One region of the Streptomyces sp. LN549 genome, then DNA from elsewhere that is predicted to be linked to it. Evidence: riboswitches for the same ligand, from Rfam matches in the RefSeq annotation. Region 1 holds a riboswitch; each other region holds the start of a gene.
The links. Region 1 has a riboswitch for thiamine pyrophosphate ahead of SH922_RS36775 (purine-cytosine permease family protein). Riboswitches for the same ligand answer to the same signal wherever they lie in the genome.
Positions count from the first base shown of each region.

Region 1 (4,867 bases):
CCCGGCACCGTTCACGGCTTCACGATGTCCGACACCGATGCCTTCGATCCTGCCGCGCTGCAACGCCATTGGGACCACCTGCTGCCCCTTCTCGGCCGGACCCTGGCCATGGGCTGAGTCTTCGGCCCGGAAACGGAACCGAAGCCCGCGGCTGCGGAGCCGGCCCTGTACGGAAAGTCATTCGCCGTCAGGGCCGGTGGCGCAGCCGTAGTGGTGCGTAGACCGCCAGGGCCACGAGGAACGCCACACCGTACGCGAGGTCCGCCCCGTGCAGTGCCTTCGCGACCGGACCCACGTACAGGCTGGTGCTCATGAACGGCATCGCCGCCCCGAAGCCGAGCGTGAAGGCGGTCAGCGCCGGCCACCACGGCTGTGGGCGGGAGCTCTCGGTGGCCAGGTCGATGGGGGAGCCGGCGCGGGCCCTGGCCCGGACGGTCCAGTCGACGGCGACGATCGCGACGAATGCGGGGATCCAGTAGCCGACGAGGAGCAGCACGTTCTGGAAGCGTGTCGTCGTGTCGGCCGCGTGCATCCACAGCACGAGCGGAAAGCCGAGTACGGCGGCGAGTGCCGCGGCGACGGGACGTGGCAGGCGGACCCCCATGGTCTGGAGGGCCAGCGATCCGCTGTAGTCGTTCATGGCGTTGCTGCACAGCGCGGCGAGCGCCACGGCGAGCAGCCCGAACGCTCCGAGGGCGCCCCCGCCGAGCAGTGTGTCGATGCCGCGCGCGGTCTGATCGGTGAAGACGGACGCACCCCACAGACCGAGGGCCTGAACCGCCACGAAGGAGACACTGATGCCGAGCAACGTGCACCAGAACATGCGCGGCCGGGACGCGGTGCGCGGCAGATAGCGGCTGAAGTCGCTGGCGTACGGCGCCCAGGACAGCGCCAGGCTCAGGGCGATGGTGCACGTCAGCACGAACGCGCCCGCCCGGTCGGCACCGTGTACCGAGCCGTTGGCGACTGGGTGCACGCCGTGCAGGAGTTTCGTGGCGAGCACGATGAAGGCGGCGGCCAGAGTGAAGGTCATCACTGTCTGGAGCCGGTGGATCACCTCGTACCCCAGGACGCCGAGTGCGCCCTGGGCGGCCATCATGACCAGCACGCCGAGCCAGAACGGCCAGCCGCACAGCTGGGCCAGCGCGTCTCCGCCGAACAGGCCGATCAGCGCGTCCCAGGCGATGGACGACAGCCACTGCAGCGCGCCCGGCAGTACGACACCGCGGCCGAACGCCAGCCGCGCGAGCGGGAGCTGACCGGCGCCGGTCTGGCTGCCCCAGGTGCCCAGATATGCGGTGGGTACGGCGCCCACGAGCGTGCCGAGCACGACGGCGGCGAGCGCCGTGGTGAAGTCCAGGCCCAGCGCGATGCCGACCGTGCCGGTGAAGACCCCGGTCATGGTCAGGTTGGGGGCGAACCAGACGGTGAACAGCCGGCCGGGTCCGCCGTAGCGGCGGTCCTCGGGCACGGGGGCTATGCCGTGCGCCTCGATGCGCAGATCGCCGGGGGCGGTGGGCATGCGCCCGTCGAACGCGGGTCGTGCTTCGACCGCTGCGCGCTGGTCCTGGGCATACGGCAATGACATGAGACATCCCTCCGCCAGTGCTAACTGGTTCAGGTTCGACGGGTGTGTTCTCAGCCCCTTGAGGGGCACCCCGTGTCCGGTGCGGCGGCCAGGATAGCCGGATGTGCGCGGCTCGCGATGCGGGGGGTCAGACGGTGAGCGCGCAGCGGAACCCGCCGTGTCCGGTCGTGCTGTCAGGGGTGTTCGAGGTCCGGGCGGCGATCCGGTAGCGGTTGCAGTACGAGCGGTGGCACAGGTACGAGCCGCCGCGCAGCACCCGGCTCTCGCCGTGCGGTGGCCCGAGGGGGTCGGAGCGGGTCTCCGGGCGGTCCTCGGCGTGCCAGTCGGCGCTGAACCGGTCGGCGCACCACTCCCAGACGTTGCCCGAGGTGTTGTGGAGGCCGAAGCCGTTGGGGGCGTACGCCTTGGCGGGCGCGGTGCCCGTGAAGCCGTCCTCGCGCGTGTTGCGTACGGGGAAGTCGCCCTGCCAGATGTTGCAGCGGTGCCGGCCGTTCGGGGTCAGCTCGTCGCCCCAGGGAAAGCGGGCCCGGACGAGTCCGCCGCGGGCCGCCTTCTCCCACTCGGCCTCGGTGGGCAGCCGCTTGCCGGCCCAGCGGGCGTACACCGTCGCGTCGTGCCACGACATGTGGACCACCGGGTGGTCGCGGCGGTCGCCGATCGAGGTGCCGGGTCCCTCGGGGGCGCGCCAGTGCGCTCCGGTCACCGCACGCCACCAGGGGGCGCCGGGCACGGTGCCCGGCAGTACGGCGTGCCGGGCCTCCTGCGGGACGAAGGAGCCGAACACATAGGACCAGCCGCTGAGTTCGGCCTCGGTGCGATAGCCGGTGGCCTTGACGAAGACGGCGAAGCGGGCGTTGGTCACGGCGGCCGCGTCGATGTGGAACGGGGCGACGGTCACCTCCCGTACCGGTCCCTCTCCGTCGGCCGGGAACGCGTCCTCGTCCTCGCCGCCCATCAGGAACGGACCACCGGGCACCGCGACCATGCCGCGGAGCAGGTCGGCGGGACGGCGCTCGGGTACGGGGAAGTCCGCCGGGGGAGTGGCCGTGGCGGTCGTGGCCGCCGCGGCGTTCTCGCGGGCGGGCCCGCAGCAGGCGTTCACCGCGAGGTGCCCCCGTCCAGCAGCTCCGCCAGGTCCTGGCCGGTGGTGCGCAGCAGTAGTGCCACCCCGCCGAGCGCGGCCGCATCGCCGCCGAGGGTGGATCCGCGTACCTCGATGGTGCGAGGTGCGGACGGCAGGGACAGTGCGGCGAGTTGCTCCCGGATCGGTGTGAGGACGAGAGCGTCGAGGGACGCCGGTTCCCCGTAGACGACGATGCACTCGGGGTCGACCTGGGCGGCGAGGGCCGCGAGCACCCGCCCCGCGACGACGGCCGCGGTCCGGATCACCTCGGCCGTGTCCGGCTGCCCCTCGGCGGCGAGCGCGATCAGTTCCGCGGTGTCCGCGGCCGTCACTCCGCGATCGGCGCAGGCGGCGAGCAGGGCGGGGACGGAGATGAGGCCCTCCGGACAGCCCCGGCCACCGCAGTGGCAGGGCTTTCCCTCGGGGGCGCAGCTGGTGTGGCCGATCTCCCCGGCGGTGCCATGAGCGCCGTGGACCAGTGCGCCGTTGACGACGAGTCCGCCACCGACCCCTTCCGACCAGCGCAGATAGACGGCGTTCTCGATCCCGCGCGCCGCGCCCCAGGTCACCTCGGCGAGAGCCGCGAGCCGGGAGTTGTTGTCGGTGAGCACGGGGGCGTCGAAGTGCCGGCCCAGCTCCTTCGCGACATGGCCGGCGAACGGGGTCATGGTGCGCGGGTCACTGGAGGCCGGGTTCTGCACGAAGCCGGGAAGGCCGAGGCCGATGCCCGCGATGGGGGCGAGGCTGATGTTCTCGCGCCGCACCAGGTCCTCGACGGCGCGGATCGCCTGTGCGGCACGTTCGGCCGCGCCGCTGTCCGCCGGGACGGGGGCGCTGTGGCGGCCGACGATCTCATGGGCGCAGTTGGCCACGACCACGTGGATGTGGTGGCGCTGGAGATCGATGCCGATCAGCTCGGCGCCGCGGGAGTTGAGCGAGATCTCCAGGGCCGGCCTGCCGCGGCCGCGCGGCTGCTCGGGGTCGGGGGCCTTCGTCATGGCGGCCCGCCCCGGCCGCATCCACACGATCATCCCGGTCACGCTGCCCTATCCGCGTACCGAGGAACAGCGCCTGTCGCCCGAGTTCGCCGAACTGCGTGCCCAGGTGTGGAACGCCGTCCACCACCAGCCCGCCCCGCTCGAAGGAATGCTGTCATGAAGTCGATCCGTACCGTCCGCCGCTGTACGGCGAGCCTGTTCCTGGCCCTGGCGCTCGTCTCCACGGCCTCCGGTTGCGGGAGTGGCTCCTCATCGGACGCGGCGAACGGCGGGCCGCAGAAGGTGAAGTTCGGCTACATCGCCGACTACAGCGGCTCCGTCGCGCTGGCCGTCGCCCAGAAGCAGGGGCTGTGGAAGAAGGCGGGCGTCACCCCCGAGCTGAGGGCCTTCACCAACGGACCGCTTCAGGTCACAGCTCTGGGAACCGGCAACCTGGACTTCGGCTACCTCGGCCCGGGCGCACTGTGGCTGCCCGCCTCCGGCCGCGCCTCCATCGTCTCCGTCAACATGCTGGGCCTCGCCGACCGGGTCATCGCCCGGCCCGGTTCCGGCATCGAGAAGCCGGCTGACCTCAAGGGCAAGAAGGTGGCCGTCGCCGAAGGGACCTCCGGCGACATGATCCTCGACCTGGCGCTGAGCGAGGCCGGTCTGAAGCCCGACGACGTCACCAAGGTCGCGATGGACGCCTCGACCGTCGTCACCGCGTTCTCCTCCGGCCAGGTCGACGCGGCGGCCACCTGGTACCCGCTGATCGACACGAGGAAGAAGAAGGTGCCCGATCTCAAGGAGATCAGCGAGACCCAGGACCTCGGGGTCGCTCGCGTACTCCGGGTCGGGCGGCCGCACCGTGGAGGCGTATCGCCACCGCACCTGACGGAGTCCTCCTGGAGCCGGCGAGCGGCACGCTCAAGGTGCGCGGAACCCAGAGTGGTGCCCAGCGGGTGGCCGTGCGCGCCACCGCGGACGCGGCGCCCGGCGCGCACCGGATCACGCTGGACTTCCGGCTGGCCGACGGGACGCGTCTGGTCCCCTCGGAGGTGGCGCTCGACATCCGCTGACCTGCGAGCCACTCGACCGGCTCCGCCGCCCCAGGCAGGCGGGGTCGGTCGGACGGCCCGCCCATCGACCACTCGGTATCCAACACAAGTAAACGTCTAG
Region 1 is NZ_JAZHRI010000002.1:8,274,117-8,278,983, forward strand. Features, by position in the region: gene SH922_RS36770 (dienelactone hydrolase family protein) at 1-117, shown strand, start outside; gene SH922_RS36775 (purine-cytosine permease family protein) at 188-1,588, opposite strand; TPP riboswitch at 1,578-1,671, opposite strand; gene SH922_RS36780 (formylglycine-generating enzyme family protein) at 1,716-2,690, opposite strand; gene SH922_RS36785 (ROK family protein) at 2,687-3,709, opposite strand; partial or broken gene SH922_RS36790 (ATP-binding protein) at 3,705-3,869, shown strand; gene SH922_RS36795 (ABC transporter substrate-binding protein) at 3,866-4,867, shown strand.

Region 2 (4,867 bases), 6.0 Mb from region 1:
GCCGCGCACCCGACATCCTCCAGTTTCCGGGCCAGCACCGGGTCGTCGTTCGTGTACGGCAGGACGGTGAAGCCGTCGTCCACCAGCGTCTCCGCGGCGTCCAGCAGTTCGATGGGGTCGGGCAGCAGGGTGCGCTCGTCCGCCACCACCTCCAGCTTGACCCAGTCGGTGCCGAGCGCCTCGCGAGCGAGCCGGGCGGTGAGCACGGCCTCGCCCGCCGTGAAGCAGCCCGCCGTGTTCGGCAGCACGCGGATGGAGAGCTTCTCCAGCACGGAGAGCACGGAGCCCTGCACGGTCGGGTCGAGCCGGCGCATCGCCACGGTCGTCAGCTCGGTGCCCGAGGCGGTCAGGGACCGCTCCAGCACGTCCAGGCTGGGTGCCCCGCCCGTCCCCATGATCAGCCGGGAGCCGAAAGAGGTGTCCCCGAGGGCGAAGAGGTCGTCGGACATGGTCAGCCGCCCTGGACCGCGGTGAGGACCTCGACCCGGTCGCCGTCGGTGAGCGCGGCAGCGGGCCACTGGCCGCGCGGCACGACGGTCTCGTTCAGGGCGGCCGCGACGCCCGAGGACGCGCTGGTCAGCGAGGCGACCAGGGCATCCAGGGTGGTGCCCGGCGCGATGGCGACGGTCTCGCCGTTCACGGAGACGGAGACCGGAACGGAAGGGGGAGTGGGCGTGGTCATGCGGGCTGCTCCTGAGGTGCGGGGGCGGCGGCGGGCGAGAAGCGGCCGGGGGAGAAGGGGCGGGCCACCTCGGGCAGATCGCCGTCCGCCAGCAGCTGCGCCATGGCGTCCCCGGTGACGGGGGTGAGCAGCACCCCGTTGCGGTGGTGACCGGTGGCGAGATGGAGGCCGGGCAGTGCGGTGCGGCCGAGCAGTGGGGCGTTGTCGGGGGAGGCGGGGCGCAGGCCGGCGCGGGTCTCGGTGAGCGGCAGCTCGGTGACGCCCGGCACCAGTTCGTGCGCGTCGCGCAGCAGCTCGTACACACCGCCCGCCGTGACCGTGGTGTCCCAGCCCATCTCCTCGCTGGTGGCGCCGATGACCAGCTCCCCGTTATCACGCGGCACGAGGTAGACGTGGCTGCCCCGGACCACGGCCCGCACGGTGCGGGAGAGGAAGGGGGCGTACGTGGTGGGCACGGTCAGCCGCAGCACCTGGCCCTTCACCGGGCGGACCGGGGGCAGGATGTGCTCCGGCACCCCCGCGAGCCGGCCGCTGAGGCTGCCCGCGGCGAGCACGACCTGATCGGCCGCCGGCTGCGTACCGTCGGCCAGTACGACTCCGGTGGCCCGGTCGGCCGTGACCGAGAGCCGCTCGGCCCGTTGGCGGTGGAGGACGACCCCCGCCCGTTCGCACGCCGTCAGCAGTGCGGCGGCCAGCCGTCGCGGGTCGACCTGGTGGTCGCCGTCGACCCGCAGCCCGCCGCGTATGCCCGGTGCGAGCATCGGCTCGAGGCGGCGGCACTCCCGGCCGGTGAGCCACTCCGACTTCAGGCCCGAGCGACGGTGCAGGGCGTGGAGTTCCCGCATCTGGGCGCGGTCGTCGGCATCGAGCGCGACGGCCAGGGTGCCGCAGGTGCGAAATCCGATGTCCTGTCCGCTCGCCGCCTCCAGCTCGGCCGCGAACGCCGGATAGCGCGCGGCGGAGGCGACGTTGAGGCCGAGCAGCATCGCCTCGCCGTAGTGGAGTTCGGTGACGGCTGCCAGCATCCCCGCCGCGACCTGGGCTGCGCCGCCGCCCGGTTCGGGATCGACGACCGCGGTGGTCAGGCCGCGCTGCGCGGCCCGCCAGGCGGTCACCAGGCCGATGATGCCGCCCCCGATGACGAGGACGTCGGACCCGTTCGTACGGTGCGTGCGCATGGGCGTCCAGCCCCTCCCTTCGCCGGCATGACCCGGATCAGGTTCGTACGGTCGAAGGCCGTCCAGCCTCCCTCTCAGCCCGGTACGACCGGACTCCCGCGAGTAATCTGCACGGCTACCCTAAACCTCTGCCCCGCGCCCCCGGCAAGGGGAGCCGGTGCCGTGAGCGGGGCACGCGCACGGTGGTCCGGCAGCGGTGAGCCGGGAAGCATCTTCCTGACGGCCCGTCAGGGTGCTTAAGGTGGTCGGGTGGACGAGCAGACCGGACAACAGCAGACAGAGCCGCGGCAGAGCCGCCGCGTCGTGATCGCCGGAGCGGGCATGGCGGGCGTACAGACCGCGGTGGCCCTGCGCGAACAGGGCTTCACCGGCCCCGTCACGCTGATCGGCGCCGAACCGCACCAGCCGTACGACCGGCCCCCGCTGTCGAAGGCGGTCCTTCTCGGCAAGGCCGAGGACTCGGCCTTCGACATCGACTTCGAGGCGCTGGACCTCACCCTGCGGCTCGGCCTCGACGTGACCGCGCTGCGCGCGGGCGACCACGAACTGGACACTCCGGACGGGCCCGTCCCGTACGACGTCCTGGTCGTCGCCACCGGTGCCGAGCCCCTGATGCTGCCCGGCACCGAGGGCGTCCCGGGCGTCCACCTCCTGCGCACGCTGGACGACGCCGCCCGGCTGCGGCCGGTCCTCGAACAGCAGCACGACGTCGTGGTCGTCGGTGCGGGCTGGATCGGCGCCGAGTTCGCCACCGCGGCCCGCGCGGCCGGCTGTGCGGTCACCGTCGTCGAGGCCGCCGAGCACCCGCTCGCCGGCGCCCTGCCCGCCGAGGTGGCGGCCCCCATGACCGGCTGGTACGCCGAGAGCGGCGCCGGACTCCTCACCGGTGCCAGGGTCGACCGCATCGAAGCCGGCCGCGTGGTCCTGGCGGACGGCCGTGCGATCCCGGCGGACGCGGTCGTCGTCGGCATCGGCGCCCGGCCCGCGACCGGCTGGCTGGCCGGATCGGGGATCGAGCTCGGCCCGGACGGGTCGGTGACCGCGGACGCGTCACTGCGCACCTCGCTCCCCGATGTGTACGCGGTCGGGGACTGCGCCTCGTTCCCTTCGGCCCGGTACGGCGAGCGGCTGCTCGTCCACCACTGGGACAACGCCCTCCAGGGGCCCCGGACCGTCGCCGCCGCCGTCACCGCCGCCACTCCGGAGGGCGACGGGCAGCCCCCGGTCTACGACCCTGTGCCCTACTTCTGGTCCGAGCAGTTCGGCCGCTTCGTCCAGTACGCGGGCCACCACACGGGGGCCGACACCCTGGTGTGGCGCGGCGATCCGGCCGAACCCACGTGGACGGTGTGCTGGCTGCGCGCCGGAGCGCTCGTCGCCGTACTGGCGGTCGGCCGTCCGCGCGATCTGGCGCAGGGGCGCAAACTCGTCGAATCGGGGGCGGAGCTCGACCCGGAGCGGGTCGCCGACCCCTCCGCACCCCTGAAGTCGGCCACGCTCTGACGGCGTATCCGGCCCCCGTACGGGCGGCCCGGGTACCGACTGTCGGTCCGGGATGGCACGCTTGTCCCCGTGACCGAGATTGACGCAAAGATCGATGCTCTCGTCCCTGCCTGGCTCCACCTTCCCGACATCGCCGAAATGTTCGATGTCCAGGTGACGCGCGTGCGCCAGATGGTCAGGGACGGCCAGCTCATTGCCGTACGACGCGGTGAGAACCGGGCGCTCCAGGTGCCTGCCGCCTTCATTGACGGCGACAAGGTGGTCAAGGGCCTTTCGGGGACCCTGACGCTCCTGAGGGACGACGGCTACTCCGACGCGGAGATGCTGGAATGGCTCTTCACGCCCGACCCGAGCCTGCCGGGCACGCCCGCGCAGGCGCTGAGTGAGAATCGCGGCACGGAGGTGAAGCGCCGCGCCCAGGCGCTCGCCGTCTGACCGACAGCCGCACGGGGGATGCGGGCCGCACGGTGCGGCCCGCATCCCGCGCGTACCACCGAACCACCGTCATCGCCTTCCCCGGGGGGAACCGCACCATGTCCACGCCTCGCGCGCTGCTGTCCGATGCCCGGCTCTACCTGTGCACGGACGCCCGCCGGCGCCAGGGTGACCTTCCCGCGTTCCTCGACGCGGTTCTCTCCAGTGGCGTGGACATCATCCAGCTGCGCGACAAGGGCATGGAGGCGGCCGAGGAACTCGAACACCTCGCGGTCTTCGCCGACGCTTGCAAGCGCCACGGCAAGCTCCTCGCGGTCAACGACCGGGCCGACGTCGCCCACGCCATCGGTTCCGACGTGCTGCACCTGGGCCAGGGCGACCTGCCGGTCCCGGCCGCACGCGCGATCATCGGCGGGGACGTGGTCATCGGCCGCTCCACCCATGCCGAGTCCGAGGTCGACGCGGCCGTCGCCGAACCCGGCGTGGACTACTTCTGCACCGGCCCCTGCTGGCCCACGCCGACCAAGCCGGGCCGGCACGCCCCCGGCCTGGATCTCGTCCGCTACGCCGCCTCGCTCGCCCCCGCCCGCCCGTGGTTCGCCATCGGCGGGATCGACGCGGGCAACCTCGACGAGGTGCTGGACGCCGGAGCGCGCCGGGTCGTCGTCGTGCGGGCCGTCACGGAGGCATCCGATCCGGCTGCCGCCGCCGCCGAACTGGCGGGCAGGATCCGCGACCGCGCCGACGGGTGATCCCGGACCCGAAGGGGCCGGTTTGAGACACGGGTGTCCGAAGTGTGGACAAAGAACCGGGTAATCGAGGCAAATCGCCCCAGTTCGGTTGGGAGCCCGCCGCGCCCTGGTTAACCTGCCGGTATGGCCCTTGGCACACCTTCGACCAGGACAGATCACGCGCGCACCGTGCGTGAGATGCTGGCTACCGGCAAGACCTCGTACTCCTTCGAGTTCTGGGCGCCCAAGACCGAGAAGGGCGAGCGGAACCTCTGGAACGCGCTGCGCCGGGTCGAGGCGGTGGGACCGAGTTTCGTCTCCGTGACGTACGGAGCCGG
Region 2 is NZ_JAZHRI010000002.1:2,319,235-2,324,101, reverse strand. Features, by position in the region: gene SH922_RS10245 (thiazole synthase) at 1-449, opposite strand, end outside; gene thiS (sulfur carrier protein ThiS) at 452-682, opposite strand; gene thiO (glycine oxidase ThiO) at 679-1,860, opposite strand; TPP riboswitch at 1,858-1,970, opposite strand; gene SH922_RS10230 (NAD(P)/FAD-dependent oxidoreductase) at 2,182-3,363, shown strand; gene SH922_RS10225 (Rv2175c family DNA-binding protein) at 3,433-3,798, shown strand; gene thiE (thiamine phosphate synthase) at 3,897-4,550, shown strand; gene metF (methylenetetrahydrofolate reductase [NAD(P)H]) at 4,674-4,867, shown strand, end outside.
Region 2: linked by a shared signal. The riboswitch ahead of thiO (glycine oxidase ThiO) and the one ahead of SH922_RS36775 (purine-cytosine permease family protein) in region 1 are both predicted to bind thiamine pyrophosphate.

Region 3 (4,867 bases), 1.7 Mb from region 1:
TACGCGAATCCGTGACCGCCCGACACGTCGACCGACCGCTCCACCAGAACGGCGAGCGGCAGCAGGATCAGCACCAGCACGGTCAGCAGCACTCCGCCGAGCAGCGCCCACTGCCCCGCGCCGCGCGGCCTGCGGGCGGTCTGAGCCGGGTCGACCAGCTTCAGTGCGGTCTCCCTGCGCCGTACGGTCCAGGCGTGCACCACGAGGATGGCGCCGACCGCGGCGAACTGCACCAGGGTCAGGACCGCGGCCGTGGGCAGGGCCAGCAGCTGCGCGGTCTGCCGGTAGATCTCCACCTCCAGCGTGGAGAATCCGGGGCCGCCCAGGATCTGGACGACACCGAAGGAGGTGAACGTGAAAAGGAAGACCATCAGCGCGGCGGCGGCCACGGCGGGGCCGAGCGCGGGAAGGGTGACACGGCGCCAAGCGGCGAAACGTCCCGCGCCGAGGACCCGTGCGGCCTCCTCCTGACGGGGGTCGAGCTGCGACCAGAGCCCGCCGACGGTACGCACGACGACGGCGTAGTTGAAGAAGACGTGTGCCAGCAGGATCGCCCACACCGTGGTGTCGAGCCGTACGCCCCAGAGCTCGTCGAGCAGTCCGCCGCGCCCCAGCAACGCAAGGAACGCGGTACCCACGACGACGGTCGGCAGCACGAACGGCACGGTGACGATCGCCCGCAGCAGCTGCTTGCCCGGGAAGTCGAACCGGGCGAACACATAGGCGCCCGGCAGGGCGATCAGCAGGGTCAGCGCGGTCGAGGCGAGCGCCTGCCAGCAGGTGAACCAGAGAACGTCCTGGATGTCCGGCCGGCTCAGCACCTCGCCGAACCGTCCGAACTGCCACACCCCGTCTGCCTTGAGCCCGCGTCCGACGATGGCGATGACGGGGTAGGCGAAGAACAGCGCGAAGAAGGCGACGGGCACGGCCATCAGTCCGAGCCGCACCGCGCTCCCGCGCCGTGCCCGGGCGCGCGCGGATTTCCCGCGCGCGCCCGGTCCGCGTACGGGAGTCTTCGCTACTTCACTACGAGCGAGGACCATGACTGGACCCACTGCTCACGGTTCTTGGCGATCTCGTCCGGGGCGACGGTCGTCGGCTTGTCGACCGTGGCACCGAACTCCGTGAAGAGGTCCGGCACCTTCGCGCCCTTGGTGACCGGGCTGACGAACATGTTGAGCGGCATGTCCTCCTGGAACTTCTTGCTGATCAGGAAGTCCAGCAGGGCCTTGCCGCCCGCCTCGTTCTTCGCTCCGTCGAGCAGGCCTGCGAACTCGATCTGGCGGAAGCACGTCGCGGTGGCGACCCCGGTCGGGGCCGTCTTCGGCTGCGGATCCGCGTACAGCACCTCGACGGGCGGGCTGGAGGCGTAGCTGACGACGAGCGGCCTGTCGGCCTTGGCCTTCTTGCCGCCGGCGGAGCCGGAGAACTCCTCGTTGTACGCCTGCTCCCAGCCGTCGACGACCTTGACGCCGTTGTCCTTCAGCTTCTTCCAGGTAGTCCTGGTAGCCGTCCTCGCCGTACGTGGCGACCGTGCCGAGGAGGAAGCCGAGGCCGGGCGAGGAGGTCGCGGCGTTCTCGGTGACGAGGAGGTTCTTGTACGCGGGCTTCGCCAGGTCGTCGAAGGACTGTGGCGGCGCGAGCTTCTTGTCGGCGAAGTACTTCTTGTCGTAGTTGACGCAGATGTCGCCGGTGTCGACCGGGGTGACCCGGTGCTTCTCCGCGTCCAGCTGAACGCCGGCGGCGACCTGGTCGATTCCCTTTGCCTTGTACGAGGTGAACAGGCCGTTGTCGAGGGCACGCGAGAGCAGGGTGTTGTCGACGCCGAAGAACACATCGCCGCGGGGCGATCCCTTGGTCAGGATCTCCTGGTTGAGGGCGGCGCCCGCGTCCCCGCTCTTCAGCACCTTGACGGTGTAGCCGGTCTCCCGGGTGAACTCCTTCAGCACGTTCTTGGAGGCGTTGAAGGAGTCGTGGCTGACGAGGGTGACGGTCTTGGAGCCGGTGCCCTTGGTTCCGCCGGTGCCGGCGGCCGAGTCGTCGGAGCTTCCGCATCCGGCGAGTGCGGTCGCGCCGAGCGCGGCGGCGACGGCCGTCAGCGCGATCTTCTTGGTGGTGCTCATGTGATTCCTCCTGGGGGTGACCAGGAAGAGACGCGGCCCTGCCCGCACCGGTGGAAACCGGAAGCGGGCAGGGCGCAACAGCTTGAGTAAGGTCCGAACTTCCTACCCGGAATGACCCGGGCGAGGTTCAGAGGGTCTGCGGCCAACCTGTCCTTGGTGCCGCACTCTCAGCGCTGTGGCGCTCCCCTGTCGGAATATGAAGTTGAATTCGAGCCCAGGCTACACGCCTGGTTTCCGCCTCAGCGCTCGGATGCCGCCAGCTGTCCGCAGGCCCCGTCGATCTCCTGTCCGCGGGTGTCCCGGACGGTCACCGGCACGCCGTGGGAGGCGATCGCCTCGACGAACGCCTTCTCGTCCTCGGGCCGCGAGGCGGTCCACTTCGAGCCGGGCGTCGGGTTCAGCGGGATCAGGTTGACGTGGACCCGCTTGCCCTTGAGGAGCCGGCCGAGCCGGTCGCCCCGCCACGCCTGGTCGTTGATGTCGCGGATCAGGGCGTACTCGATGGAGATGCGGCGGCCGGACTTCTCCGCGTACTCCCACGCCGCGTCCAGTACCTCGCGGACCTTCCACCGGGTGTTCACCGGCACAAGGGTGTCGCGCAGCTCGTCGTCCGGCGCGTGCAGCGAGACGGCGAGGCGGCACTTGAACCCCTCGTCGGCAAAGCGGAGCATGGCGGGGACGAGGCCGACGGTGGAGACCGTGATCCCGCGCTGCGAGAGCCCGAGGCCGTCGGGCTCGGGGTCGGTCAGCCGGCGGATCGCGCCGACCACGCGGTTGTAGTTGGCGAGCGGCTCGCCCATGCCCATGAAGACGATGTTGGAGAGCCGGGCCGGCCCGCCCGGGACCTCGCCGTCACGCAGCGCGCGCATGCCGTCGACGATCTGGTGGACGATCTCGGCGGTCGACAGGTTGCGGTCGAGACCGGCCTGTCCGGTGGCGCAGAACGGGCAGTTCATGCCGCAGCCGGCCTGCGAGGAGATGCACATCGTGACGCGCTCGGGGTAGCGCATCAGGACGGACTCGACCAGCGTCCCGTCGTGCAGCTTCCACAGCGTCTTGCGGGTGGTGTCGTCGTCACAGCTGATGTGCCGGACCACGGACATCAGGTCGGGGAACATCGCCTCGGCGAGCTTGTCCCTCGATCCGGCCGGAATGTTGGTCCACTCCGACGGGTCGTGCGCGTACCGCGCGAAGTAGTGCTGCGAGAGCTGCTGGGCGCGGAACGGCTTTTCGCCGATCGCGGCGACGGCTTCCTTGCGCTCGGCGGGCGTGAGGTCGGCGAGGTGCCGCGGCGGCTTCTTGGCTCCGCGGGGCGCGACGAAAGTGAGTTCTCCGGGCTTAGGCATGGTTCTTCCAGTGTCGCAGACAGAACAGTGAGGGCCCGCCGCCCTGTGGACAACGGACCCTCACTCGTAAAAACGCAGGTCAGAAGGGGTGACCTAGTCGCTTGTCAGCCGGAGCCGACGAAAATCACCAGCAGTAGCCAGACCACCGGCGCGGTCGGCAGGAGCGAGTCGAGCCGGTCCATGATGCCGCCGTGCCCGGGCAGCAGCGTGCCCATGTCCTTGATCCCGAGATCCCGCTTGATCATGGACTCGCCCAGGTCGCCCAGAGTGGCGCTGGCGGCGACCGCGAGGCCGAGCAGCAGCCCCTGCCACCAGGTGCCGTCGTCGATCATGAACTGCATGCACAGCGCACCGGCCACCATCGCGAAGGCCACGGCTCCGAACAGGCCCTCGCGGGTCTTTCCGGGGCTGATGCGCGGTGCGAGCTTGTTCTTGCCGAACCGCCAGCCGACGGCGTACGCACCCGTGTCGCTGACCACGGTCAGCAGCAGGAAGGTCAGCACCCGCTGGGGTCCGTCGTCGGCGGTCAGGAGCATGGCGACGAAGGTCGCCAGGAACGGCACGTAGAACGCGGCGAAGACTCCGGCCGTGACGTCCCTGAGGTAGCCCTCCGGTGGCTCGGTCATCCGCCAGACGAGCACCGCCAGGGCGGTCAGCGCCATGGCGATCCAGGCGCCCTCGGCGCCCCTGGCGTAACCGGCCACGACCATGGCCGCGCCACCGATCGCGAGAGGCACGAGGGGCGCCTTGATGCCCTTGCGCTCCTCCAGCCGGGAAGTGAGCTCCCAGAGGCCCACGACAACGGCGACCACGACCACGCCGACGAAGACGGCCTTGACGATGAAGAGCGATGCGGCGACGACGGCCCCGAGCCCAAGGCCGACCCCTATGGCGGCTCCCAGATCACGGCCCGCACGCTTCTTCTGCGGGGGTGGCGGCGGGGTGGACATGGGCTCCTGCGGCTTCTCGTCGCGGAACAGGGGGCCGCCGCTCAGGCGTCCGGCCCCCTCGTCCCGTTCATCACGGTCGTCAGCATCTCTACCTGCGTCGGGAACGTCCGGCACGATGGGCATGGGCCGAGTCTGCTGGGCGTCATGCACATCGTATGCAGGACCCGCCGGAGCGGCCCGCATCTCGGGCGCAGCCCGGTGGCCGGCGCCCTGCGGGACGCCCCAGGAAGAGTCGTTCATCAGACTTCGAGCAGCTCGGCTTCCTTGTGCTTCAGCAGCTCGTCCACCTGCGCGACGTACTTCGCGGTGGTGTCGTCGAGCTCCTTCTCGGCGCGACGGACCTCGTCCTCGCCGGACTCCTTGTCCTTGACCAGCTTGTCGAGCGTTTCCTTGGCCTTGCGGCGGACGGCCCGGATCGAGATCTTGGAGTCCTCGGCCTTGGTCTTCG
Region 3 is NZ_JAZHRI010000002.1:6,556,283-6,561,149, reverse strand. Features, by position in the region: gene SH922_RS29545 (ABC transporter permease) at 1-932, opposite strand, end outside; partial or broken gene SH922_RS29540 (thiamine ABC transporter substrate binding subunit) at 1,019-2,123, opposite strand; TPP riboswitch at 2,205-2,321, opposite strand; gene rlmN (23S rRNA (adenine(2503)-C(2))-methyltransferase RlmN) at 2,363-3,469, opposite strand; gene SH922_RS29530 (phosphatidate cytidylyltransferase) at 3,574-4,659, opposite strand; gene frr (ribosome recycling factor) at 4,659-4,867, opposite strand, start outside.
Region 3: linked by a shared signal. The riboswitch ahead of SH922_RS29540 (thiamine ABC transporter substrate binding subunit) and the one ahead of SH922_RS36775 (purine-cytosine permease family protein) in region 1 are both predicted to bind thiamine pyrophosphate.

Region 4 (4,867 bases), 3.8 Mb from region 1:
GATGTTGGCGCTGACCATGCCCTCCGTCACCTGGTAGCGGCTGAGCCGGTCGGCGACCGCGACCCACTGGGCGAGTTGAAGGTGATGGCCGGGGACGCCCTCGTGGTACCAGATGCTGACGAGCTGCCAGGTCGGGTAGGTGCCCTGCTCCAGGGTCGGCAGATAGGTGCGTCCCGGGCGGCTGAAGTCGAGGCTCGGGCTCTGGTAGTAGGGACCGGAGGCGCTCCCCGCGGGCGCGATCCGGGACTCGACCTTGCGGAGCGGTCCGGAGAGGTCGAAGTGACTGCCGTCGAGGGTGCTTACCGCCTCGTCCATCAGCTGCTGCAGCCACTCGCGTGCGGCCTCCTCGCCCTTGACCGCGTGGCCGTGCTCCTCCAGGTGGTGCATGACCTCAAGGAGGCCGGCTCCCGGCAGGATGCGCTCGGCCTCGACGCGCATCTCGGCCAGCGTGCGGTGGAACTCGTCCCAGGCCCAGGCGTAGGCCTCGTCCAGATCGAGTTCGGCGCCGGTGTTGTACCGCGCGGCGCGCAGGTAGCGATCCCGGCCCACCGCGTCCGGGGTGCCCTCCGTGGCCGGGACGTAGGTGTCGCGCAGCCAGTCGCGGAACTCGGATACGGCGCGGGTGGCTCGGCGGGCCGCGTCGTCCAACTCGGGGCGCATCCGGTCGGTGCCGTCCGCGACGAAGTCGGCGAACCAGCCCGCGCCACTGCCACCGGGCTGTCCGGCGGACTCCCCGGTCCAGTCGGCAAGCTGGCCGATCACCCCTACGGCCTGTCGGGGAGCAGCGAGCAGACTGCGGGAGATCCCCTCGGTGAGGGTGTCCCGGTAGCCGTCCAGGGCGCCGGGGAGGTTGCGCAGCCGGCCGGCCACCGCTGCCCAGTCCTCGTCTGTGGTCGTGGGCATGAGAGTGAATATCGCCCGTACCTGGTCGACATGCCCGCCCACCGTGCGCAGCTGTCGGTAGTTCTCGCCGGTGTCGTGCATCGCGAGCTCGGCGGTGAGGCGTTCCCGCAGCAGCCGGGCGCAGGCCTGTTCAGCGGGGTCGTCCGGCACAAGGACGGCGTCGAGTGCGGTGAGACTGCGGCGGGCCAGCTCGGCATGGGCCTCGAAGCCCTCCGGCGAGAGGTCCGGTTGCCGATCGTCTGCCGGTTTCAGGCCCAGCCATGCGGAGGTCATCGGATCGTGTGCGGCCACCTGATCGAGGTGACGGTCGGCGAGGCTGCGCGGGGTGACCGATTCATTTGCCATGGACACATCTTGACGCGCCGTCGGATCATTCCTCCAGGCCTCCGAGCGCTGTTCCGGACGGCCCTCGGGGCCATCCGGAACAGCGCCTGCCATGCAGGTGTCAGTCCGCCACCGGGAGGTACACCCGGTTGCCCCGGGCGGCGAACTCCTCGGACTTCACCGCCATGCCGGCCAGCGCCTCCGCGTCGAATTCGGTGTGGACAGCCGTGGCCCCGTCGCCGTGCTCGTCACGGATCTTCTGGGAGATCTTCATCGAGCAGAACTTCGGGCCGCACATCGAGCAGAAGTGCGCCGTCTTCGCCGGCTCGGCCGGCAGCGTCTCGTCGTGGAACTCCCGTGCCGTGTCCGGGTCGAGGGCCAGGTTGAACTGGTCCTCCCAGCGGAACTCGAACCGGGCGTCCGACAGCGCGTCGTCCCACTCCTGCGCCCCCGGATGCCCCTTGGCGAGGTCTGCCGCATGGGCCGCGATCTTGTAGGTGATGACCCCGGTCTTCACGTCGTCCCGGTTGGGCAGACCGAGGTGCTCCTTGGGTGTCACGTAGCAGAGCATCGCCGTCCCCCACCAGGCGATCATCGCGGCGCCGATGCCCGAGGTGATGTGGTCGTACGCCGGCGCAACATCGGTCGTCAGCGGGCCGAGCGTGTAGAACGGCGCCTCCTCGCAGATCTCCTGCTGGAGGTCGATGTTCTCCTTGATCTTGTGCATCGGGACGTGGCCCGGACCCTCGATCATGGTCTGGACACCGAACCGCTTGGCGACGGTGTTCAGTTCGCCGAGCGTACGCAGTTCAGCGAACTGTGCCTCGTCGTTGGCATCCGCGATCGACCCGGGACGCAGCCCGTCACCCAGGGAGTACGTCACGTCGTACGAGGCGAGGATCTCGCAGAGCTCCTCGAAGTTCTCGTAGAGGAACGACTCCTTGTGGTGCGCGAGGCACCATGCCGCCATGATCGAGCCGCCTCGGGAGACGATCCCCGTCTTGCGGCGGGCCGTCAGCGGCACGTACGGCAGGCGCACGCCGGCGTGAACCGTCATGTAGTCGACACCCTGCTCGGCCTGCTCGATGACGGTGTCCTTGTAGATCTCCCAGGTCAGCTCCTCCGCCCTGCCGTCGACCTTCTCCAGGGCCTGGTAGAGCGGCACGGTGCCGATCGGAACGGGGGAGTTGCGAAGAACCCACTCACGGGTGGTGTGGATGTTGCGTCCGGTGGACAGATCCATGACCGTGTCGGCGCCCCACTTGGTCGCCCAGGTCATCTTGTCCACCTCCTCCTCGATGGAGGACGAGACCGCGGAGTTGCCGATGTTGGCGTTCACCTTCACCAGGAACCGCTTGCCGATGATCATCGGCTCGATCTCGGGGTGGTTGACGTTGGCCGGCAGGACGGCGCGGCCGGCCGCGATCTCCTCGCGCACCACCTCGGGCTCGACGTTCTCCCGGATCGCGACGTACTCCATCTCCGGGGTGACCTCGCCCCGGCGGGCGTACGCGAGCTGGGTGACGGGCCGGCCGTCCCGGCTGCGCCGCGGCTGGCGGGGACGGCCCGGGAAGACCGCGTCCAGATTGCGCAGCCCCCCGCGCGGTGAGGTGTGCTTGAGCCCGTCGTCCTCGGGGCGTGCGGGACGTCCCGTGTACTCCTCGGTGTCGCCGCGGGCGGTGATCCAGTTCTCCCGCAGAGGTGCCAGTCCGCGGCGGACATCGGTCTCGGTCGAGGGATCGGTGTACGGCCCCGACGTGTCGTACAGCGTCACGTCCTTGCCGTTGGTGAGGTGCACCTGACGGACCGGCACCCGGAGGTCCGGGCGTGAACCCTGGACGTACCCCTTGTGCCATCCGATGGACTTCCCGGCCTCGTCGCTCTGGTTCGAGGCAGGCGTGCGTGCGTCCGATGTGGTCATGAGACCTACTCCCTACGCCGGCATTACCCGGTAACAGGTTCGGCGGTCGGCGCAGCCTGTCCCGTACGGACGTACGGAGATCAGCGCCCTCTCAGCCCGGTGCTCCGAGCTCCCGCGTGTGCAAAGGTGCCACCACGCTAGCGCCCCGATCGGCAAGCTGAACAGAGGGCCCCTTGCTTGTTGCGATGATCGGCCGGTGACGTCCCCTCATAACGACTGCGAACCGCAGGGCCATCAGCACGCGCACTCGCACAGCCACGGCCCCGCCGCTCCCGTCTCCGGCCATCTGCGCAAGGTGATCGCCGCCGTGCTGATTCCGTTCGCGGCCGCGGTCGTCGTCGGGCTCGTGGTGCTCTGGCCCGGTGGTGCGCCGGCGCACGAGCGCACCGGTGTCGGTTTCGACCGGCAGACCCAGCAGGGCAAGGTGGTGAACGTCGGCAAGGTCGACTGCAAGGACGTGAGCGCCTCGCAGATCCCCGTCAGCGGTGAGACATCGCCGCCCACGGGCGAGCCGGCCACCGGGGACCGCCTGTGCGAGAAGGCCACCGTCGAAGTGACGAGCGGCCAGGACAAGGGCCGCACATTCATCGAGGTCGTCCAGCCGGACGCGCCCCGACAACTACGGAAGGGACAGGGGGTGGTCCTCGCGCACGCCCCCGACGCGCCCCACGACCTCCAGTACTCCGTGACCGATGTGAACCGGAAGTTCCCGTTGCTGTTGCTGGCCGGGGTCTTCGCCCTGGTGGTGGTGGCCGTGGGCAGAATGCGCGGGGTCATGGCGCTGGTGGCGCTCGCCCTGTCGTTCGCCGTCCTGACCCTGTTCATCCTTCCGGCCATCCTGCAGGGCTCGAACCCCCTGGTCGTGGCAGTCGTCGGGGCCGGCGCCATCATGCTGATCGCGCTCTACATCTGCCACGGGCTGACCGCCCGCACCTCGGTCGCCGTCATCGGAACCCTGATCTCACTGCTGCTGATCGGGCTGCTCGGCTCGCTCTTCATCGGCTGGGCGAGCCTCAGCGGGAACACCGATGACAACACCGGCCTCATCCACGGCCTGTATCCGCACATCGACATGAGCGGACTGCTGCTGGCCGGCGTCATCATCGGTTCCCTCGGGGTGCTCGACGATGTGACGGTCACCCAGACCTCGGCGGTCTGGGAACTTCACCAGGCGGATCCGACGATGAGTGCGAAGGAGCTCTACCGGGCAGGGATCAGGATCGGGCGTGACCACATCGCCTCGGTGGTCAACACCCTGGTGCTCGCCTATGCGGGCGCCGCGCTTCCACTGCTGCTGCTGTTCTCGATCGCCCAGAGCAGCATGGGAACGGTGGCCAACAGCGAACTGGTGGCGGAGGAGATCGTGCGCACACTGATCGGCTCGATCGGACTGGTCGCCTCGGTGCCGGTGACCACCGCGCTCGCGGCACTGGTCGTCTCCGCGGACCGCACCGGGCTCGCCGCGTTTTCCGGTGCTCCGGCGCCCGTACGGAGCGGCAGGGGACGCCGTCGCCGGGCGAGGTCCTGAGTGCCCGGACACGGAGAGCGATTCACCCGTTCGGCAGGTGTGCTGTTCGACCGGCATGCAGGCCATGGGCACGGCCTTCGTCAGCCGGCGTTCTGTTCCTCGGCCAGAATTCGCCCCAGCGCCTCTTCCAGATTGCCCTCGAAGTCACCCAGCGTGCACTCCTGCCCGAGCGGCACGAGCTTGTCCGTCCG
Region 4 is NZ_JAZHRI010000002.1:4,461,712-4,466,578, reverse strand. Features, by position in the region: gene SH922_RS20100 (DUF885 domain-containing protein) at 1-1,248, opposite strand, end outside; gene thiC (phosphomethylpyrimidine synthase ThiC) at 1,349-3,148, opposite strand; TPP riboswitch at 3,141-3,274, opposite strand; gene SH922_RS20090 (YibE/F family protein) at 3,345-4,676, shown strand; gene SH922_RS20085 (SsgA family sporulation/cell division regulator) at 4,757-4,867, opposite strand, start outside.
Region 4: linked by a shared signal. The riboswitch ahead of thiC (phosphomethylpyrimidine synthase ThiC) and the one ahead of SH922_RS36775 (purine-cytosine permease family protein) in region 1 are both predicted to bind thiamine pyrophosphate.